DNA from 2 places in the Ligilactobacillus saerimneri genome. Region 1 is predicted to be linked to the other one. Evidence: predicted binding sites of a transcription regulator. Region 1 holds the regulator's gene; the other holds the start of a gene.
The links. The regulator LexA, encoded in region 1, represses DNA repair genes until DNA is damaged. The targets are predictions, from matches to a motif close to CNAACANNTGTTNG.
Positions count from the first base shown of each region.

Region 2: a site for LexA is predicted at 6,207-6,220, ahead of uvrB (excinuclease ABC subunit UvrB). Genes of this name have one in related genera too.

Region 1 is NZ_CP144759.1:655,471-666,052, forward strand. Features, by position in the region: gene xseA (exodeoxyribonuclease VII large subunit) at 1-1,315, shown strand, start outside; gene V3C97_RS03185 (exodeoxyribonuclease VII small subunit) at 1,315-1,551, shown strand; gene V3C97_RS03190 (polyprenyl synthetase family protein) at 1,544-2,428, shown strand; gene V3C97_RS03195 (TlyA family RNA methyltransferase) at 2,432-3,250, shown strand; gene V3C97_RS03200 (ArgR family transcriptional regulator) at 3,275-3,727, shown strand; gene recN (DNA repair protein RecN) at 3,749-5,440, shown strand; gene lexA (transcriptional repressor LexA) at 5,629-6,264, opposite strand; gene V3C97_RS03215 (DUF896 domain-containing protein) at 6,397-6,651, shown strand; gene V3C97_RS03220 (YneF family protein) at 6,746-6,976, shown strand; gene V3C97_RS03225 (1-acyl-sn-glycerol-3-phosphate acyltransferase) at 7,087-7,713, opposite strand; gene V3C97_RS03230 (tRNA1(Val) (adenine(37)-N6)-methyltransferase) at 7,876-8,634, shown strand; gene V3C97_RS03235 (GIY-YIG nuclease family protein) at 8,618-8,887, shown strand; gene rpsB (30S ribosomal protein S2) at 9,119-9,922, shown strand; gene tsf (translation elongation factor Ts) at 10,021-10,582, shown strand, end outside.
Region 2 is NZ_CP144759.1:378,023-388,604, reverse strand. Features, by position in the region: gene sdaAA (L-serine ammonia-lyase, iron-sulfur-dependent, subunit alpha) at 1-369, opposite strand, end outside; gene V3C97_RS01805 (serine dehydratase beta chain) at 383-1,039, opposite strand; gene uvrA (excinuclease ABC subunit UvrA) at 1,288-4,131, opposite strand; gene uvrB (excinuclease ABC subunit UvrB) at 4,150-6,159, opposite strand; gene V3C97_RS01790 (phospho-sugar mutase) at 6,327-8,054, opposite strand; gene trxB (thioredoxin-disulfide reductase) at 8,407-9,336, opposite strand; gene lgt (prolipoprotein diacylglyceryl transferase) at 9,426-10,247, opposite strand; gene hprK (HPr(Ser) kinase/phosphatase) at 10,256-10,582, opposite strand, start outside.

The DNA.
Region 1 (10,582 bases):
TTCGTTATTAAACAAATATATTAAGCGTAAATTTACGGCCGACCCATACTTAGGAAAAATATATCTAAGTGGTGAAATTTCAAATTTTAGGTTACGATCCCGGCACCAATATTTTAGCCTTAAAGATGAGCGGGCTAAAATCGACGTTGTCATGTTTGCGAGTGATTTTAATAAGATCAAATTTGTTCCTGAAGAAGGAATGAAGGTGCTGGTTAGTGGCTATGTAGATGTTTATGAAGCATCAGGTAGGTACCAGTTTTATATTAAAACAATGGAACCAGATGGGGTTGGGGCCCTGTACCAAGCTTATGAGCAACTTAAGCACAAGTTAGAGCAAGAAGGTTTGTTCTCTGCCCCCAAAAAAGTTATTCCACAATTTCCCCAGCGGATAGCTGTTATTACAAGTCCGAGCGGAGCAGTAATTAAAGATATTATTACGACAACTCGTAGAAGGTATCCCATTGCACAGATTGTTCTTTTTCCAGCTGAAGTCCAGGGAGAAAGAGCAGCTGACAGCTTAGTAGCACGCCTGAAAGAAGTCAACCTGCGTGGTGATTTCGATACGATTATCATCGGGCGTGGTGGGGGTTCAATTGAAGATCTCTGGCCATTTAATGAAGAAAAAGTTGCGCGAGCTATTTTTGCTAGTGCTATTCCAGTCATATCTTCAGTTGGACATCAGACCGATACAACGATTGCGGACTTAGTAGCCGACCGGCGGGCTGCTACGCCAACAGCAGCGGCCGAGTTGGCAACTCCTGTTTTGGAAGAAGTGCTTATTCAGATTGTTCGTAATCAGCAAACCTTATTTAATATAATCCATATGGTATTGCAACAGCACTTACGTAATTGGCAGAAAATTCAGCAATCGTATATTTTTAAGCAACCGGGGCGGTTATACGATAGTTATTTACAAAAGGTTGATTATTTAGATAATAGTCTAAAGCAAAATTTCAAACACTGTTTGGCTCAAAGAAAAACAGAGCTGATTAGCTTGCAGGGGAGAATACAGGCGGCTAGTCCACAACAGCAATTAGAATTAGCAACTAACAAGTACAACACTCTTGCAACCAATCTAGGTACTGGAATGAATGCATATCTCAAGCAGCACCAGGATCGGCTATACCAGGCGGTTACTTCATTGGATATGTTGAGCCCACTTAAAGTTTTAGGCCGGGGTTATACTTATGTTAAGAAAGATAATCAAGTGATTAAAACGGTTAGTCAGCTTAACGTTGGAGAAAAACTCAGCCTTCATTTTCAAGATGGGTCAGCAGATGTAGAGGTAAGAAAAATTAAGGGAGCTGAAAAATAGTGGCAGAGGAATTAACATTTGAACAGAAAATGCAACAATTGGAAGCGATTGTTTCGCAATTAGAACGAGGCGATGTTCCATTAGAAGAGGCTTTAACCCAATTTGAAAAGGGAGTTAAGCTAAGTGCGGATCTAAAGAAGACCCTCGACCAAGCAGAACGAACTGTAGCAAAGGTGATTGATGCTCAGGGTAATGAAATTGAATTTAGTCGGGATAGTGGCGAAGAAAATGACTAATGCTAGTGGAAAAATGAGCGATCAAATTGACCAATTAGAGCAAGCAATGGATCAATATTTAGCAACATTGCAAGCACCACTTAAATTACAAGAAGCTATGCGCTATTCTCTTGATGCTGGAGGTAAGCGAATTAGACCATTGTTAACTTTGGCTTTTAAAGAATACTTTACAGGCGAAGTGACAACGACCGATATTGATGTTGCTGCGTGCATTGAGATGATTCATACGTATTCGCTAATTCATGATGATTTACCCGAGATGGATAACGATGATTTACGCCGCGGAAAACCAACTAATCATAAAGTGTTTGGACAAGCAATGGCGGTCTTAGCGGGCGATGGTTTGTTGACAACTACTTTTGAGCGGTTGTCAACTATTTCCTTGGCCCCAGCAGTAATTGTTGAGTTGACGCATAAATTAGCGTTGGCAGCCGGTGCACAGGGGATGGTAGGCGGTCAAGTTGGCGATATTTTAGGGGAACAAGAGCAACTAACTTTGGCTGAATTGCAATTGGTTCACGAAGGAAAGACAGGGGCATTGTTACAGTATGCTTGTGAAGCGGGTGCGATTTTAGCTGCTCAACCCCCAACAGTAAAAGAAATAGTGGCGCATTTTGGGTTAAACTTTGGGCTAGCCTTTCAAATTTATGATGATATCCAGGATGTAGTTTCAACAACAGCTAAGATGGGCAAGAAAGTTCATAAGGATCAAGCGCACAATAAAAATACTTATCCAGGATTGTTAGGACTTGCGGGAGCACAAGAACACTTAACAAAGATGGTAGCCATTTGTCGGTCTGACTTGTTGCAGTTAGAGCAGATTACGGGACAAGAACCAAGCACATTAAATGAATTTTTAGAGTATTTCAAGAGGTAAAGTATGAAAAAAGAACGAGTTGATGTTTTATTAGTTCAACAAGGCTTATTTGACACGCGGGAACAGGCTAAGCGTGCAGTTATGGCCGGCGAAATCTTAGGCGAGAACGAAGAACGTTTGGATAAACCGGGCCAAAAGATAGACCCGGCGATTAAATTGCATTTTAAAGGGAAAAAGATGCCCTATGTTAGTCGCGGTGGCTTAAAGTTAGCCAAAGCTCTGAAAGTGTTTGAGGTAGAAATCAAAGATAAGCATGTTTTGGATATTGGTTCATCTACCGGTGGGTTTACCGATGTTGCCTTACAAAATGGCGCAACCCTAAGCTATGCTCTTGATGTAGGAACAAATCAATTAGCTTGGAAACTGCGGCAGGATCCGCGGGTAGTTGTTATGGAAAATACTAATTTCCGCTATTCTAAACCAGAAGATTTCACACATGGGCAGCCTGATTTTGCAACAATTGATGTTAGTTTCATTTCATTACGTTTGATTCTGCCTAATTTACATTCTATTCTCAAAGAGAACGGGGATGTTGTTGCATTAATAAAACCTCAGTTCGAAGCTGGACGAGAAAAAGTAGGGAAGCACGGAATTGTTCGCGATCCACAAACACATTTGGAAGTTCTGCAAGAGATTGTTTCTTTTGCAGTTGCCAATGGATATGATGTTCAAGGACTAGACTTTTCACCTATTACTGGCGGTGAAGGGAATATTGAGTTTTTAGCGCACCTAGTTGCACGGACCACTGCTGAAGGGACAATTGCACCAGAAATTGACCTGGCAACAGTGGTCAAGCAAGCGCAAGCAACATTGAAACCATAAAGATTAAGCGAGGCGGTGAGAGTTATGAATAAGCATGATCGGCAAAAATTGATCAAAGAATTAATTACTAATAATGAAATTTACCGTCAAGAAGAACTCGTGCAACTTTTGTTAGAGCACAAAGTCAAGGTGACGCAAGCAACTGTGTCACGGGATATCAATGAGTTGCAGTTAATGAAACTGCCAGTAGTAGGGGGGAAGTACCGCTACATTTTACCGCATGAGCATACAAGTAACGCAGAGCAGAAGTTGCAAGAAGTTTTGCGTGATGTTTTTGTCCTAGCAGATTACAATGATAAGCTGTGTGTCATAAAAGTTTTACCAGGCAATGGGCCAATTGTATCCGGTTTAGTCGAGAAGATGGAGTATCCAGGCTTTTTCGCAACATTGGATGACGATGATACAATTATGATTTTTATGCGTACCGCAAGTGAAGCACGCAAAATTTATCATGAGATTATTCGCTTGGTTTCATGATGCTGTAGCAGGAGGAGAGTTATGTTACAAGAGCTAACGATTCGTGATTTTGCAATTATTGAAAAGATGGACGTTGCTTTTCAATCTCAGATGACAGTGTTAACCGGGGAAACTGGGGCCGGAAAGTCGATCATCATTGATGCCCTAGGCCTTTTAGCTGGTAGTCGTGGTGCGAGCGAATATATTCGAAAGGGAGCTACAAAAGCAGTTATTCAAGGACTGTTTACGCTTCCAGAAAAGTCGGCAACTTTAGATTTACTGGCAGATTTAGGGATCGAATATTCATCAGATGGGCTTATTTTAGAACGTGATTTGTATCGGAGTGGACGCAATATCTGTCGTATCAACGGGATCATGGTAAATCTCACGACGTTACGGCGTGTAGGCGAAACGTTGATTGACATTCATGGACAAAATGAACATCAGGAACTAATGCATCCTGAGCGACACTTGGGTCTACTTGATGAATATGAACCGCAAATTGCTGTTTTAGCTGAGGAATATCGGAATAAATATCATATTTTTTTAAAACAAAAAGATCTGCTGGAGCGGATGGAGCGTAACGAAAAAGCATGGGCGCAGCGCTTAGATATGCTCCAATTTCAAATTGATGAGATCGAGGCTGCAAATCTTCAGACTGATGAAGAGGAACGTCTCCAAGAAGAGAAGGTTAAGTTAGATAATTTTCAGACAATCCATACCGCCCTTGAAGCAAGCTACCAAACACTAACAAATGATGAAGAAGATGTGGTTGGTAAATTAGGCGTTGCGATGGATGCTCTGGAAGAAGCCCAGGAATATTCATCTGAACTAGCTACAATTTATAATAAGATTTCTGATGCCTTCTATAACTTGCAGGATATTGCCCATGATATTTCAGGTGAACTGAGTGATATGGAGTGGGATCCTAATCGTTTAGATGAGGTAGAACAACGTTTGGAAACTATCAGTATGCTCAAACGCAAATATGGTGATGACATTCCGCAAATTTTAACCTATTATCATAAAATTAAGACCGAATTGGATGAGATGCAACAAGCAGGAGCTGAATCGACTGACCTGAAAGAAGCAAATGCTCAGGCTCATAAAGAAGCTTTGGACATGGCTAAGAAACTCCATACACAACGAGAACATGTTGCCCACGAACTAGAAACAGAAGTTCATCGTCAACTACAAGCACTTTACATGGATAAAGCTGTTTTCGCAGTTAAATTTATGTCCCCAACAGATCTTACACCTAATGGAATTGACCAAGTTGAATTTTATATTCAGACAAATCCAGGTGAAAATATGGGGCCGCTTGCCAAAATTGCTTCAGGAGGGGAACTATCGCGTATAATGTTGGCCTTAAAAACAATTTTCGCGCAACATCAAGGAGTTACGTCAATCATTTTTGATGAAGTGGATACTGGTGTTTCTGGAAGAGTTGCACAAGCAATAGCCGAAAAGATTAGTCAAGTGGCACATTATTCGCAGGTTCTTTGCATCACACATCTTCCTCAGGTTGCTGCAATATCTGATCATCAATACCATATTGAGAAAAAAGTCATTAATGGGCGGACTGAGACAAGTATTCATAAGCTAACACCAGCTGAAAGAGTTGATGAGTTAGCACGGATGTTGTCTGGAGCGGAGGTTACTGAACTAACGCGAAGTCATGCGGTAGAGTTGTTGCGCATGGCAGAAGAAATTCGTCAGCAAACACGGAATTAAATAAATAGCTTCCACAACAAGGCGTTGAGCTAAACTAGGACGATGGTTGGTGCAAAGTATGGTGACCTTTGTTTGTACTTAGCTACTAGATTTGCGGTCATTTTCTCTGTTATCTATGTGTTATTTAGTGAGCAAACAAATAAAAGGCTGTGAGAAAACCGAATTTTCTCACAGCCTTTTAAATTTCGTTAATATAGCATATTACGGTAAAGTCCGATGACCTTGCCTAATATAGTCACATCAGACAGGATAATCGGTTCGAATGAATCATTTTCCGGTTGAAGGCGAATATACCCGTCTTCAAGAAAGAATCGCTTACAAGTTGCTTCATTAAGATCAGTCATGGCAATAACGATATCGCCATTGTCAGCTGTGCTTTGGCGCCGGACGATGACTTGATCACCGTTTAGGATGCCACAATTAATCATGCTTTCTCCTTTGATAGTGAGCATAAAAAGATCATTATTGTCTTCAATATCTGGTGGCAACGGGAAAAAGCCGTCGACATTTTGTTCTGCTAGGATGGGTTCACCAGCTGTGACGGTACCAATTTGAGGGATGAAGTTATCAGGTGTGGCTGTTGTAGTCACACCAAGTTTTTCTCTACCTTGAGCAGTCACTTCGATTGCTCGTGGTTTGGTTGGATCACGTTTGATTAATCCTTTTTTTTCTAATTTCGATAAGTGACCGTGAACGGTTGAAGTGGAGGAAAGATTAACCACCTTACCAATTTCACGAACGGTAGGTGGATATCCTCGTTCTTCAACACAGTCATAAATATATTGGAGCACGGCCAACTGACGCTTCTCTGATGCTTTGGTCATTTATGACACCTCAATCAGTAGTATTTTTTTCATTTTAGCATAAAAAAATTAATTTTTCAAACTAACGTTCGCTTGTAGTTTGAAATCATAGTAATTTTTAGGTATGATTAAAAACGATAAAGGAGGAGCACTATGGCAGAAAATAATGGTATTCCACAAGAATTAATAGATCGAATTAATGAACTTGCACGTAAGAAAAAAGCTAATGGGTTAACAGAAGCTGAATCAGCTGAGCAAAAGGAATTGCGACAACGCTATTTGCGGTTATTCCGTCAAGGTTTTCGTGATCGAATCGAAATGTTACGTGTTTATGATGATGAAGGCAATGAAGTTACCCCAACTAAGCTTCGTGATATTCAGCGAAAAAAAGGGTTGCGGGAAGATTAGGTATTTGATGAGCGCGATTAAATATTATCGGCGCTTTATTTTTTTGCTAATTTTTTGTAAAATTGTAGGGAAGAAAGTGGAAAGGAGCTAGGACATGTCAACAGGAGTCTGGATCGTATTAGTTATTATTGCATTGATTGCCGGAACTGTAATTGGTTTCTTTGTTGCTCGGCGGGCACAGGAAAACTATTTGAAGAACAATCCACCAATCAACGAACAAATGTTACGAACAATGATGATTCAAATGGGGCAAAAGCCATCTGAAAAGAAGTTACGCCAAATGGTTAACTCTATGAAGAGCAACTATGGTAAGAATGATAAGTAACAAAAAGGCTGGGAGAAACATTGTTTTCTCGCCAGCCTTTCTTTAACTTTTGGCAAATGATTAATCTCTATGTGCTAACTATATAGCTACACAAAGTTGGAAATTTAGCACTATTTTTTAGGGTGTGGGTCAGTATAATGAAAGTTTGGATCAATAGCGTGATCTAACTGGACAAATTGTTGTTCCATTTGCTGAATGATCTCTTGTTGGTAAGCAGCATCCAGCTTACGTTTACGATCAAGATAAATTGGTTCCCCAAATGCAACAGTTACCCGTTTACGACTAAATAATCGCTTGAAAGTCAGTGGTCCTTGATAGACAGCAGGAACAATAGGTTTGCCACTAAGTTTAGCGATTAGCGTAACGCCACCCTTTAACTCTTGCGAATGCCGGGTTCCTGACGGAAACATAATCAAAGACAGATCAGATTTGCGCAGACTTTTAACAGGAATTTTGATCGCTGAAGGACCAGGATCCTGACGATTTACTGGGAAAGCATTAGCCCGAGTGAGAATCCAACGGAGGATAGGATTGGCAAATAGTTCTTTTTTTGCCATAAAGCTAAATTTCTTGGGAGCTGCGGCTAACGCAAAGTAAATTGGATCAAACCATGTTCTATGTGGTCCGACTAAGATATAGTTTCCTTCGGGAAGTTTTTCACGATTCAGGTAGTGGGCGTTGCCGTTGATCAGAGCAAGCAGGAAACGACAAAGCCCCCTAACGAAAGAATAAAACATTGTATCTTCATCATCCTTTCTTAATGGTTTAAGTATGCAAGATTTAGTCATTAAAAGCAATAGGGGCTTTAACCAGCATATTAATTGGTGAATATTTTAGCATGCTAAAATAATAGTTGAATAGTTGGTATAAACAATAATAACTACACAGAGGAATAATGAATGAACAAAGACTTATTGAAGGCGAGTGAACGTATTGACCGTTTACACGCACAAGACATTGATATTATTCAAAGCGCAGAGGTATTCGCTTTTTCACTAGATGCAGTTTTGTTGGCACACTTTGCCAATCCGATTAGAAATGCGCGCGCAGTAACAGTTGACCTCTGCGCTGGAAATGGAGCTGTAAGTTTATTTCTTAGTACAAAAGTTCAAGGACCTATATATGCCGTAGAAATTCAAGAGCGGTTGGCAGATATGGCACAGCGAAGTGTGGTCCTTAATCGTTTGGATGATCGGATGCAGGTTTTGAACATTGACTTGAATGATTGTCTGGCATATATCCAGCCAGGAAGTGTTGCCAATGTGACATGTAATCCCCCTTATTTTGTTGATTTGCCTGCCAGTCAAAAGAATCCTAATGAGTATTTGGCCATTGCTCGTCACGAACTTAAAGTTACATTAGAACAAACAATTAAGATGGCAGGACGCCTGTTAAAGAGTAATGGTCGAGCATTCTTTGTCCATCGGCCTGAACGATTGGGTGAGATTTTTTATTATATGGAGGAAAATAAGCTTCAACCCAAACGGGTTCAATTAGTGCACCCCAAAAAGGATCGGGAAGCTAACATTGTGTTAATCGAAGCACTTAAAGATGGTAAGAAAGGTGGAATCCATTTCTTGCCACCCCTAATCACATATAATGAAATGAATGAATACACAGCTGAAGTAAAGAGGATTTTGTATGGGGAAGAAAAATGAGGCGTACTTTTATGTGTTGCTTTGTGCAGATGGAACACTGTATGGCGGTTATACTACCGACTTAGAACATCGGCTATTGATGCATAATCAAGGAAAGGGAGCTAAATATACGCGGAGTCGCCGCCCAGTCCAAATGATATATCATGAAAATTTTGCAGATAAATCATCAGCACTGAAGGCAGAGTATCAGTTTAAACACCAGTCGCGCCAGAAAAAGTTAGCTTACTTACGGCAGCATAAAGTCAAGATATAGGAGTTATTATTTATGGATGATTTTGACAAATTGATTACATTTACTCAAAATATCATAAAAATGAAGCACAAATTGTTGCCAGGAGATATTTTATTAAGTATACTTGAATGAGTGCTGTGATGCACGAAAATCACACTCCACAGGATGGAAAAAGAGTGCTTGATTAGTTCAAGTCTTTTGGCCGTTGAATGTGGAGGAGGATAAAAACTATTTTTTTGGAGGTAAATTGTAATGGCAGTTATTACCATGAAACAATTACTTGAAGCTGGTGTCCACTTCGGTCACCAAACACGTCGTTGGAACCCTAAGATGAAGCCTTTCATCTTCACAGAACGTAACGGTATCTATATTATCGACTTACAAAAGACTGTGAAGTTGATCGACCAAGCATATGATTATGTTAAGGATGTAGCAGCAAACGGTGGTATCGTATTGTTTGTTGGTACTAAGAAGCAAGCACAAGATGCAATCGAAGAAGAAGCAAAGCGTGCTGGTCAATTCTTCGTAAATCACCGTTGGCTTGGTGGTACTTTGACTAACTGGAAGACTATCCAAAAGCGGATTAAGCGTTTGAAGGAAATCAAGGCTATGGCTGAAGATGGTACTTTTGACGTATTGCCAAAGAAGGAAGTTGCTAAGTTAATCAAGGAACGCGATCGTCTTGAAAAGTTCTTAGGTGGTATTGAAGATATGCCACGGATTCCAGATGCATTGTTCATCGTGGATCCACGTAAGGAACGGATTGCTGTTAAGGAAGCACAAAAGCTTAACATTCCTATTGTTGCTATGGTTGACACTAACGCTGATCCAGATGAAATCGACGTTAAGATCCCATCAAACGACGATGCAATTCGTGCCGTTCGTTTGATCACAGCTAAGATGGCTGATGCAGTGATCGAAGGTCACCAAGGTGAAGATCAAGAAGATGCACCTGTAACTGAAGAATCATTTGCAAATGATGATGAAAAGGTTGACTCAATCGAAGATATCGTTGAAGCAGTTGAAGGCAACAACGATAACAAAGATGCTGAATAGTTAATCACTTAGGCTGGCTCAGGTTAGGCGTGAAAGCCTAGGTTTGGGTCAGTTTTTTTATAGATATAGATAACCTTAGCTAAAGGAGTTTGAATAAAATGGCAAAAATTGCTGCAAAACAAGTTAAAGAATTACGTGATAAGACTGGCGTAGGGATGATGGATGCTAAAAAAGCTCTTGTTGCTAGCGATGGCGACATGGACAAGGCAATCGACCTCTTACGTGAAAAAGGTATTGCTAAGGCTGCTAAGAAGAGCGGTAACATCGCTGCTGAAGGTTTGGCTGATGTTGTGGTAAATGGTAACACAGCTGCAATCGTTGAAGTTAACGCTGAAACTGACTTCGTTGCTCAAAACGATCAATTTAAGGCATTGGTAAAGCAAATTGCAACTGCTGTTGCAGAAAACAAGCCAGCTAACGTAGAAGAAGCATTGAAGCTTCCTGGCAACAAGGGTACTTTGAATGATGACATCATTGAAGCAACTCAGGTTATCGGTGAAAAGATCACTTTACGTCGTTTCGCTATTTTAGAAAAGACTGCAGACCAAGTATTCGGTGCATACCTGCACATGGGTGGCAAGATTGCTGCTTTAACTTTACTTGAAGGTGCTGATGAAGCAACAGCTAAGGATGTTGCAATGCACATCGCTGCTATTAATC
Region 2 (10,582 bases), 280 kb from region 1:
ACCGGGGATTGTTCCGGACGATCCCGCTGTTGGCGTGGCACAAATCACTCCCATAGCAGCATTAACCTCATTAGTTGCGATCGCATTTTGAATCGCCCAAAGCATGGTATCTCCCGCTAACCCGCCACCATTTTCGCGGTAACGTTTGATCTTTGCGGCGTCACCACCACTTAATCCAGTTGGTGACTGAACCCCTGCAGCTCCTTTACGGGCCGCTTCTTCCATTACCCGCAGTTGTCCCCGCATCCGTTCCATAATTGCCGCTTCTGGTTGCTTACTATATTCCATTTCTTGGTCAAGCACTAAGCGCCATAAGGGCTGGTGCTGTCGTTCTGCAGCTGCAATTAAATCTGCTACCGTCTGATACATCGCCATTACCTCTCTATAATTCGATTATCCGTGAACACATCTGTGCCAACTTATTTAGTGTTTGCGGCGGAGTTAACTTATCTGTATTCAATTCCTGAATAAACTCATATTTAAACTTCGAAAGTCGCTTATGAAGAACATTGATATGTTCATTCTTTAATTTTTCTTCAGCTAATAACAAATTCTTACGTGGTCCCATACAAACTAAAGTTGGTAATGGCCCGCGAAGTTTAATTCTTTGTCCTAAAAGTTCTATTTGCCGAACTTCTATCGTTCCACCCCCAATTGAACAACCTGCCAGCTTGATTTTTTCGTGGTGCCCTTCAAGCGTCACAATCGCCGTATTGGGGTGTCCAATTGGGCTAGGAATGGTATGCTCAATGAAAACAATCTTAATCCCCCGGTCCCGTGCAATTGTAACTGCATCAGGAACCCGCGGATCGTCTTCTTTAAAACCTAAAACTCCAGCAATGATTGCATAGTCGGTCCCGTGCCCTTTATGCGTTGCTGCAAATGATTCATAGTAGTCAACTTGAACGGTGTGAAATTGGCCCACAAATATCTTGCGGGCTGCCCGCCCGATCTTGACCGCCCCCGCAGTATGGGAACTGGAAGGTCCGATCATTGTTGGGCCAATAATATCAAAGACACTCCGATAATTTGCTGTCATTTTCTCACCTTACCGTCCTATAAATTAAATGTCTTCTTCGCAAGCGGTAGCAACTCCCTGCTACCTCCCCTGTAATATCATCATTGAAGTATACCACATTCCCTTTAAAAAAGTGAGTTGCAGTCATTGGTGTAATCACTCACGTTGACCACTTTTAATTTTCTCTGGATCATTCTGGAATAACTTGCGTAAGCAAAAAGAGGCTGACCAGAAAATAGTTCTGCGTTCAACCTCCCTTCATAGTGCCGCTAGTTATTTTTTTCGTAGTGCCCTGTAGCTAAAACCCGCTGCAGGTACTGGCCGGTATAACTTGCTGGTTCTTGAGCAACTTCTTCCGGTGTCCCTAGGGCGACGATTTGCCCGCCGCCTTCACCCCCGTTCGGGCCAAGATCAATCAAGTAATCAGCAGTCTTGATTACATCCAGGTTGTGCTCAATTACTAAGACTGTATTGCCTTTATCCACTAGCCGTTCTAACACGGTTAACAACCGTTTAATATCATCAGCATGAAGGCCGGTAGTCGGTTCATCCAAAATATAAAAGGTTTTGCCATTTGATTGCTTGTGCAATTCTGATGCTAACTTCATCCGTTGAGCTTCCCCCCCAGAAAGGGTTGTTGCTGATTGACCTAAATGAACATACCCTAGTCCAACATCAGCAATCGTTTGGAGTTTCCGCCGAATTTTAGGAATTGCTGCAAAGAATTTCAACGCTTCACTCACTGTCATGTTCAACACATCAGCGATTGTTTTCCCTTTATATTCTACTTCCAAAGTTTCCGAATTATACCGTGTCCCGTGACATACTTCACATGGGACATAGACATCCGGCAAGAAGTTCATTTCAATTTTGATGATACCATCACCCTTGCAGGCTTCACACCGACCACCTTTAACATTAAAGGAGAAACGTCCCTTAGTATAACCCCGCATTTTGGCCTGGTTAGTCTGGGCAAATAAACCACGAATATCATCAAAAACCCCGGTATAGGTCGCCGGATTACTACGCGGTGTCCGCCCAATTGGGCTTTGGTCAATATCGATGATTTTGTCGATATTTTCAATCCCTTCTAAGCGCTGATACTTTCCAGGCTTGGCTGAGTTACCGTTCAATTTTTGAGCTAGGGCCCGCTTCAAAATTAGGTTAACCAGGGTTGATTTACCTGAACCAGATACTCCCGTTACCGCAATGAATTTCCCTAATGGAAAAGTAACATCAATCTGCTGCAAATTATTGGCAGCAGCTCCTAACACACGGATTACTTTACCATTACCTTCACGTCGGTGCGCCGGGATCGGAATATACTTTTTGCCTGCTAAGTACTGCCCAGTTAAAGAACGCCGGGACCGGGCTACCTGTTTGGGGGTCCCGGCAGCCATAACTTTACCCCCTAATTCGCCAGCTCCTGGACCCATGTCAACAATATAATCCGCTGCCCGCATTGTATCTTCGTCATGTTCAACCACAATCAAGGTATTACCGAGATCACGCATCTTCTTGAGGGATGCAATCAGCCGATCATTGTCGCGTTGGTGCAAACCAATCGATGGTTCATCGAGAATATACATTACCCCGGAAAGGTTCGATCCAATCTGGGTTGCTAACCGAATCCGTTGGGCTTCACCCCCAGAAAGAGTCCGGGCGGAACGACTCAACGTTAAGTAATCTAAGCCCACATTTTCTAAGAAAGTCAAGCGGTCGATTATTTCTTTGAGAATTGGTCGAGCAATCTCTTGTTTCTGATCGCTAAATTCCAAATGCTTAAAGAAGGTTAAACTAGCACCAATAGCTAGGTCGGACACTTCCCCGATATGCTTTCCCGCAATCTTGACAGCTAACGCTTTGGGATTTAAGCGGTAACCTTGACAAGTTTGACAAGTCAAGCTCGTCATATACTGCCGCATGTTATTAGTAGTGAAGTCACTAGCAGAATTGCGGTAGCGGCGGTCGATGAGATTCATAATTCCTTCAAATGCCATATCAACATCTTTAATCCCACCAAAATCTGACAACACATGGAAATGGAAGGTCTTGTCCCCACTCCCATAAAGGATTAGGTCTCGTTGCGCCTGGGGAAGTTCATTGAACGGTGTGTCCATATCAATTTCAAACTCAGCACATGCTTGCTGAAGCATCGTTGGATAATACTTTGAAGAAGTTGAACTCCATGGTGCTAATGCACCCTCATTCAGGGTTTTGCTTGGGTCAGGCACGACTAAGTCAAAGTCTACCTCCAGCTTTTCCCCTAATCCATCACAGTCGGGACAAGCTCCAAACGGAGCATTGAACGAGAACAGCCGCGGTTCCAATTCCCCGATCGTAAAGCCACAGTAAGGGCAAGCAAAATATTCTGAAAACTGCAGGGTTTCGCCCCCGATAATATCAACAGCTACATAACCTCCGGCTAGTTTCAGGGCTGCTTCAAATGAATCAAACAACCGGGACCGAACTCCCTCTTTGAGGATGATCCGATCAACAACCACTGCAATATCATGCTTCTTGTTTTTGTCTAGTTCAATGTCTTCTTCAATCTCATGGGGTTCACCATCAATAATTAACCGAACAAAGCCTTCCCGCTTAATCTTAGCCAGTAAGTTTTTATGTTGGCCTTTCTTAGCGCGGACAACCGGAGCCATAATTTGCATCCGCGTCCGCTCTGGCAGTTGTAATACCCGGTCAACCATCTGTTCAGGTGATTGGCTTTCAATTACATGCCCATCGTTGGGACAGATCGGAGTTCCGACCCGAGCCCATAACAAACGGAAATAATCATTAATCTCCGTTACTGTCCCCACAGTCGAACGGGGATTCTTAGAAGTTGTCTTTTGATCAATCGAAATTGCCGGTGACAGACCATCAATAGAATCAACATCTGGTTTATCCATCTGGCCTAAAAATTGTCGTGCATATGAAGATAAACTCTCAACATACCGCCGTTGTCCTTCGGCATACAGCGTATCAAATGCTAGCGAACTCTTCCCCGAACCGGAAAGACCCGTCATAACTACGAGCTTGTTCTTGGGAATATCGAGGTTAACGTTTTGCAAATTATGCTCACGTGCTCCCCGAATACTAATCTTATTCTGTACCACACCATTTCCCCCTTAAAATTATTTTTTAGCTTCAGATTGTAATTCTAAAATTGTGTCCCGTAATGCTGCCGCTTCTTCAAAGTCCAGCTTTTTAGCTGCTTCTTTCATTTGCTTTTGCAAGTTAGCAATAATCTGGTGCTGCTCATCCTTGCTGAGCGTATTGAATTTAATATCGGCCAAGTTAGCTTGTTCATCCCGCTCAGCTTCACTCTTAGTCACCGGTGAAATAGCTGCCCGAATTGGTTTTTTGATTGTCTGTGGTACCAATCCATGTTCCTGATTATATTGCTCTTGTAGTGTCCGCCGTCTTTTCGTTTCATCAATTGCCGCTTGCATTGAAGCCGTGACAGTATCGGCATACATAATGACATGCCCATGAGCATTCCGCGCAGCCCGGCCAATCGTTTGAATCAACGAACGTTCATTCCGCAAGAAACCTTCTTTATCAGCATCAAGAATAGCAATCAATGATACTTCTGGTACATCGATTCCTTCCCGCAAGAGGTTGATCCCAATTAAAACATCAAATTTTCCTAACCGTAAGTCGCGGATGATCTCCGTCCGCTCTAAAGTCTTGATATCTGAGTGTAAGTACTTAACCTTAATCCCTAGTTCTTTGAAATAGTCAGTTAAATCTTCTGCCATTTTCTTAGTCAAAGTTGTGACAAAAACCCGCTCGTCTTTTGCTACTCTTTGATTAATTTCTCCCACCAAATCTTCCATTTGCCCCATCACTGGTCGGACTTCAATCGTTGGATCCAATAGTCCTGTTGGTCGGATAATTTGCTCAACCACATGGTCTGTTTGTTCTTGCTCATACGGACCAGGAGTAGCTGACATATAGACGATTTGGTGCACCCGGCGTTCAAATTCACTCAAGGTCAATGGCCGGTTGTCCAGTGCACTTGGAAGTCTGAACCCATAGTCAATCAGCATCTGTTTTCGAGCCTTATCACCGTTATACATTCCCCGAACCTGGGGCATCGTTACATGTGATTCATCAACTACAATCAAGAAATCATCTGGGAAGAAATCTAGCAAAGTATATGGCGGTTCACCGGCCTTACGCCCTTCCATGAAACGAGAATAATTCTCAATTCCATTGCAGTAACCGACTTCGCGTAGCATCTCAATGTCGTAAGTTGTCCGTTGTTGCAAACGTTGGGCTTCCAATAATTTCCCCTGCGCAGTCAGTTCCGCTACCCGTTCCTTTAGTTCCGCCTCAATCCCTGTGATTGCCGTCTCCAAAGTTGCATCGTTCGTAACAAAGTGTGTCGCTGGGAAAATCACAATATGGTCCCGATCGCCAAAGACTTCTCCCGTCAAAGGATCGATTTCCCGGATCCGATCAATTTCATCACCAAAAAATTCAATCCGCAAAGCCCGCTCATCATGCGAAGCAGGATACAGTTCGACAATGTCTCCCCGTACTCTAAACCGTCCCCGCTGGAAATCGATGTCGTTGCGATCAAACTGCATATCAACCAATTCCCGCAAGACCTGATCGCGTGGTATTTCCTGCCCAGTGCGTAAAGAAAGAGCGTGCTCTGCATACTCACGTGGATCCCCCAAACCAAAAATGGAAGATACCGAGGCTACAACGATCACATCATTACGCTCAAGCAAAGAGCTGGTCGCTGAATGCCGCAGTTGGTCAATTTCGTCATTAATACTTGCATCTTTTTCAATATAGGTATCACTCGAAGGAACGTATGCTTCCGGTTGATAATAATCGTAGTAACTAACAAAATACTCGACGGCATTATCAGGGAAAAATTCTTTAAATTCGCTATATAATTGTCCAGCCAAAGTCTTATTATGGGCCAAAACTAAAGTAGGCTTATTCACTTTTTGAATTACATTCGAAATTGTAAAGGTTTTCCCTGTCCCAGTGGCTCCCAACAAAATTTGGGCTTTTTCTCCGGCTAAAATCCCCTGACTGAGCGTTGCAATCGCTTGGGGTTGATCACCAGTCGGCTGATACTTAGACACTAGTTTAAACGGTCGGTTAGCGCGCTTAGTAATCATCATGTTCACTCCCGTAACAAATAATTCATAAGGTAATTCTACCACAGCGAACATACTTTCTAATTAATTTTGTCTTCTAATTGTTCCTTATCCATTTTTAATCACAAAAAAACAGGGGATTAAATAGAGCCCCTGCTTTTTAAGTCAACCCATACTTATGAGCAAACCTACTTATTCAAAAATTCCGTAATTGCTTTTTCAAAGGATTGGCGTTTGGCGTGGACACCGGCCGCTGTATTATCTTGAGCACCAATATAGAACTTGATCTTTGGTTCAGTTCCTGAAGGCCGAACAGCAATCCAGCTGCCGTCAGCCAACAGATACTTCAAGACGTTAGCTTTTGGCAAGGTCATCATTTCAACATGCCCATCGGCATACTTCTTTTCGCCGCTAGCAAAATCTTCGACAGCTGCCACTGCTACCCCAGCAAATGCTGCTGGCGCATTGGCCCGGAAGTCAGCCATAATGGCAGCAATCTTAGCTGGCCCTTCAACCCCAGCTAAAACATGAGAGATTGTCTTTTCAGCAAAATATCCATACTTATTGAACAAGGCTTGTAAGCCATCATATAGGTTCATGCCTTGGTGCTTATAGTAAGCTGCTACTTCAGCCAACATCACAGTAGATTGAATGGCATCCTTATCCCGCACAAATGGTTTGATTAAATAGCCAAAACTTTCTTCAAAGCCAAATTCAAAGGTATGGTTTTGGGTTTGTTCGTATTCTTTAATTTGTTCAGCGATAAATTTAAAGCCAGTTAATACATTGATCATCTTGGCGCCATAGTGGTCTGCAATCGCCGTGGCAAATTCACTAGAAACGATCGACTTCACCACTGCCGCGTTAGCTGGCAGGGTGTTCTGCCGCTGCTTAGCTGCCAAAATATAATCCAGCAGCAAGGCGGCGATTTGGTTTCCAGTTAATAATTGGTAATCACCGTTAGGTTGCCGAACAGCAGCCCCCAACCGGTCGGCGTCAGGGTCAATCGCAATCAGCAGGTCCGCCCCTTCCTTTTTGCCTAAAGCAATTGCCATATCAAAGGCAGCTGGATCTTCAGGATTAGGTTTAGCTACTGTGCTAAAATCTCCATCTGGTTGTGCTTGTTCTGGAACCATAGTAAATTCTTCAAAGCCCGCTTCCCGGAGAGCTTGTGATCCAATCTTAGCCCCAGTCCCATGTAGTGGCGTGAAGATTAGCTTCATTTGTTTCCCTTCTTGGGCAACTAAATCATGATCAATCGTAACCGTCTTAACATGGTCTAGATAAGCCCGGTCGACTTCATCGCCAATGATCGTCATCAGGTTATTGGTCAGTAATTCTTCCTGATCAGCCAATTTAATCATAAAGAGATCATCGACGCTCCGGATATATTTAGTAATCAAATCAGATTCCTTCGGTGGCATCTGTGCCCCATCTTCCCCATAAATCTTATAGCCGTTGTACTGCTTAGGGTTATGACTAGCCGTAACCATGATCCCTGCGTAGGTATTCAGGTGCCGAATAGTAAATGACAATTCGGGTGTAGGCCGCAAACTTTCAAAAATATAAGTCGGGATCCCGTGCGCACCCAAGACCCGAGCTGAATCATAGGCAAATTCTCGTGAACCATGACGCGAATCATAACTAATCGCTACCCCCCGTTGCCGGGTAACAGCATCTAATTGATCCATAAATCGTGCCAATCCCTCAGTAGCTTGCCGCACAGTGTAAATATTCATCCGGTTGATGCCAACGCCTAAGACGCCCCGCATTCCTGCAGTTCCAAACTCCATCGGCGTATAAAAAGCATCCTCTAGTTCTTTATCGTTGCCAGCTAAACTATCTAGTTCAGCCCGCAAAGTCTGATCAAGACCTTGAAATTCGTTCCATTTTTGATATGTATCTTTCCAGCTCAAAAAAATCGCTCCTCACATCAATTCAATTAAGACACGATCATTATACTATATTTTTGTAGCGTTTTCTTATTTCTCTGTTGTTTCTCATTTAAAATCATTTTTTATTATCTAATTTGCGCACTAGTATCTCTTTTTACCTTTTAGACCCGACATATATATAAATATGCGCTGTATTGATCATATTCTTCCTCATTTAGCACCTATTTTACTATATGCCGGGTATCTACCACCTAAATCTAACTTCTTACGTCAAATTTCATTTAATTTTTCCAAGTTATTTCTCGATAAAATTTCCACAAAAAAATAACCAGCTAGGCAGAAACAATTCTCCCCAGCTGGTCATTCATCTTGGTTATTTAGTTTCTTCAATATAATTGAATGCTTGTTGTCCGGCAATACCACCATCACCAACAGCAGTTGTGATTTGACGCAAGTTCTTCTTGCGGACATCCCCCACAGCGAAGATCCCCGGAATCTTGGTCTTCATCTGGTCGTCAGTAACAATCCAGCCTTCTTCGTCAGTGATCCCCAAATCCTTGAATGGTTCAGTGATTGGTAAAATCCCAACATAAATAAAGACAGCTGCCACTGGCACTTCACGGTCTTCACCTGTCTTTTTATTATGGGTCTTAACTCCAGTAACTTTTTGCCCATCACCAACGATTTCAGTTACGACCGTATCCCATGTAAAGTGCATCTTTTCATTTGCAAAGGCACGATCTTGCAAGATCTTTTGTGCCCGCAGTTGATCACGCCGGTGGAAAACGTTAACACTATCAACGATTTGTGCTAAATAAGTCCCTTCTTCAATGGCTGAATCGCCACCGCCGACTACTGCAACATCTTTATTTCTAAAGAAAGCTCCGTCGCAGACCGCGCAGTACGAAACACCCCGGCCACCATATTCTTCTTCGCCAGGAACACCTAATTTGCGGTGCTCTGATCCAGTAGCAATAATTAGTGCCTTGGTTTCAAAAGTATCATCTTCTGTTGTAACCAACTTAGTCCCGTCCGCTTGGACAGTTACTCCGGTAACCGTCCCGTACGCATATTCTGCGCCAAATTGTGTTGAACTATCATACATTTCTTTGGCCAAATCTGGACCTAAGATTGACTTGAAGCCCGGATAGTTTTCAACTTCCGCAGTATTATTCATTTGACCACCGTAAACACCGCGATCAAGCATTAATACTGATAAGTTAGCGCGTGAAGCGTACAAAGCTGCAGTCATCCCACCAGGACCTGCCCCAATTACAATCACGTCATATTTTTTGTTTGCCATGCGTTTCACTCTCTTTCACGCTTGAATTCAATTTAATTATAACTTACTTTTTGTTAGTGACTAAATTATATGCTCTTATTTAGAAAAAATCAATCCTCAGCATCCAGATACCACGCTAAAGCAGGATCATTGCGTCGCCGCCAAACTCCAACTATTATTGCTCCAATAAAGAGCAGTAAGGAGAGCCATTGTGATACTCGCAAGGCCCCCAGCATCAAACTATCCGTCCGCATTCCTTCAATGAAGAAGCGTCCGAGTGCATACCAGATAAGATAAGCCAAGAAAATTTCTCCCTGCTTGAATAAGTGTAGTCGGTGCCGCAAGCTAATAAGGAGGATAAAGCCCAAAATATCCCAGACTGATTCATATAAAAAAGTAGGCTGGTAGTATACACCATTGATCCGCATCTGATTGATAATCCACTCTGGCAGATGCAACCTTTGTAAAAAGAAACGACTTGTCGCTCTACCATGGGCTTCTTGATTAACAAAGTTGCCCCAGCGTCCAATTCCTTGCGCTAAGATAACTGTTGGGGCCACAACGTCCAGCATTAACCACGCCGAAATCTCCTGGCGTTTACATAAAACTAGCACTACAATGAAGGCTCCAATCAAGCCCCCGTAAATAGCAATTCCACCGTCCCAGATACGATAAATTTCACTTGGATACACTCGGTAATACTGCCATTGGAAAATGACATAATACAAACGAGCACAAATCAATGCCAGCGGTAATCCCCATAAGAGCAAATCATAAATTGTATCTTCTTTGATTCCACGCTTTTGCCCTTCATTAACTGCTAGAAAAACAGCCAAAACCATGGCAGAAGCAATAATGATTCCATACCAGTGAACTGGGATGGGTCCTAGTTCAAATGCGATTGGATCAATCTTGGCTAACACGGCTTCCATCCCTCTCATTATTTCTTTTCTTGAACAGAATTTTCGTGGATCAATTCCGCTAGATTACTCTGGAACTTCTTCGTTGCATCATACCCCATCGTCTTGGCCCGGTAGTTCATTGCGGCCGCTTCAATAATAATCGCGATGTTTCGCCCAATCATTACCGGAATATTGATTTTAGGAATATCCACATCGAAGATCCGTGCTTGGACCTCACCTGTTCCTAAGCGGTCAAATTGCTTGCCCTTAGCCCAGTTTTCCAAGTGAACAATCAACTGAATTTCTGTTTCCGACTTGACCGCTCCAGCCCCATAAAGGTTCATCACATCAATAATTCCGACACC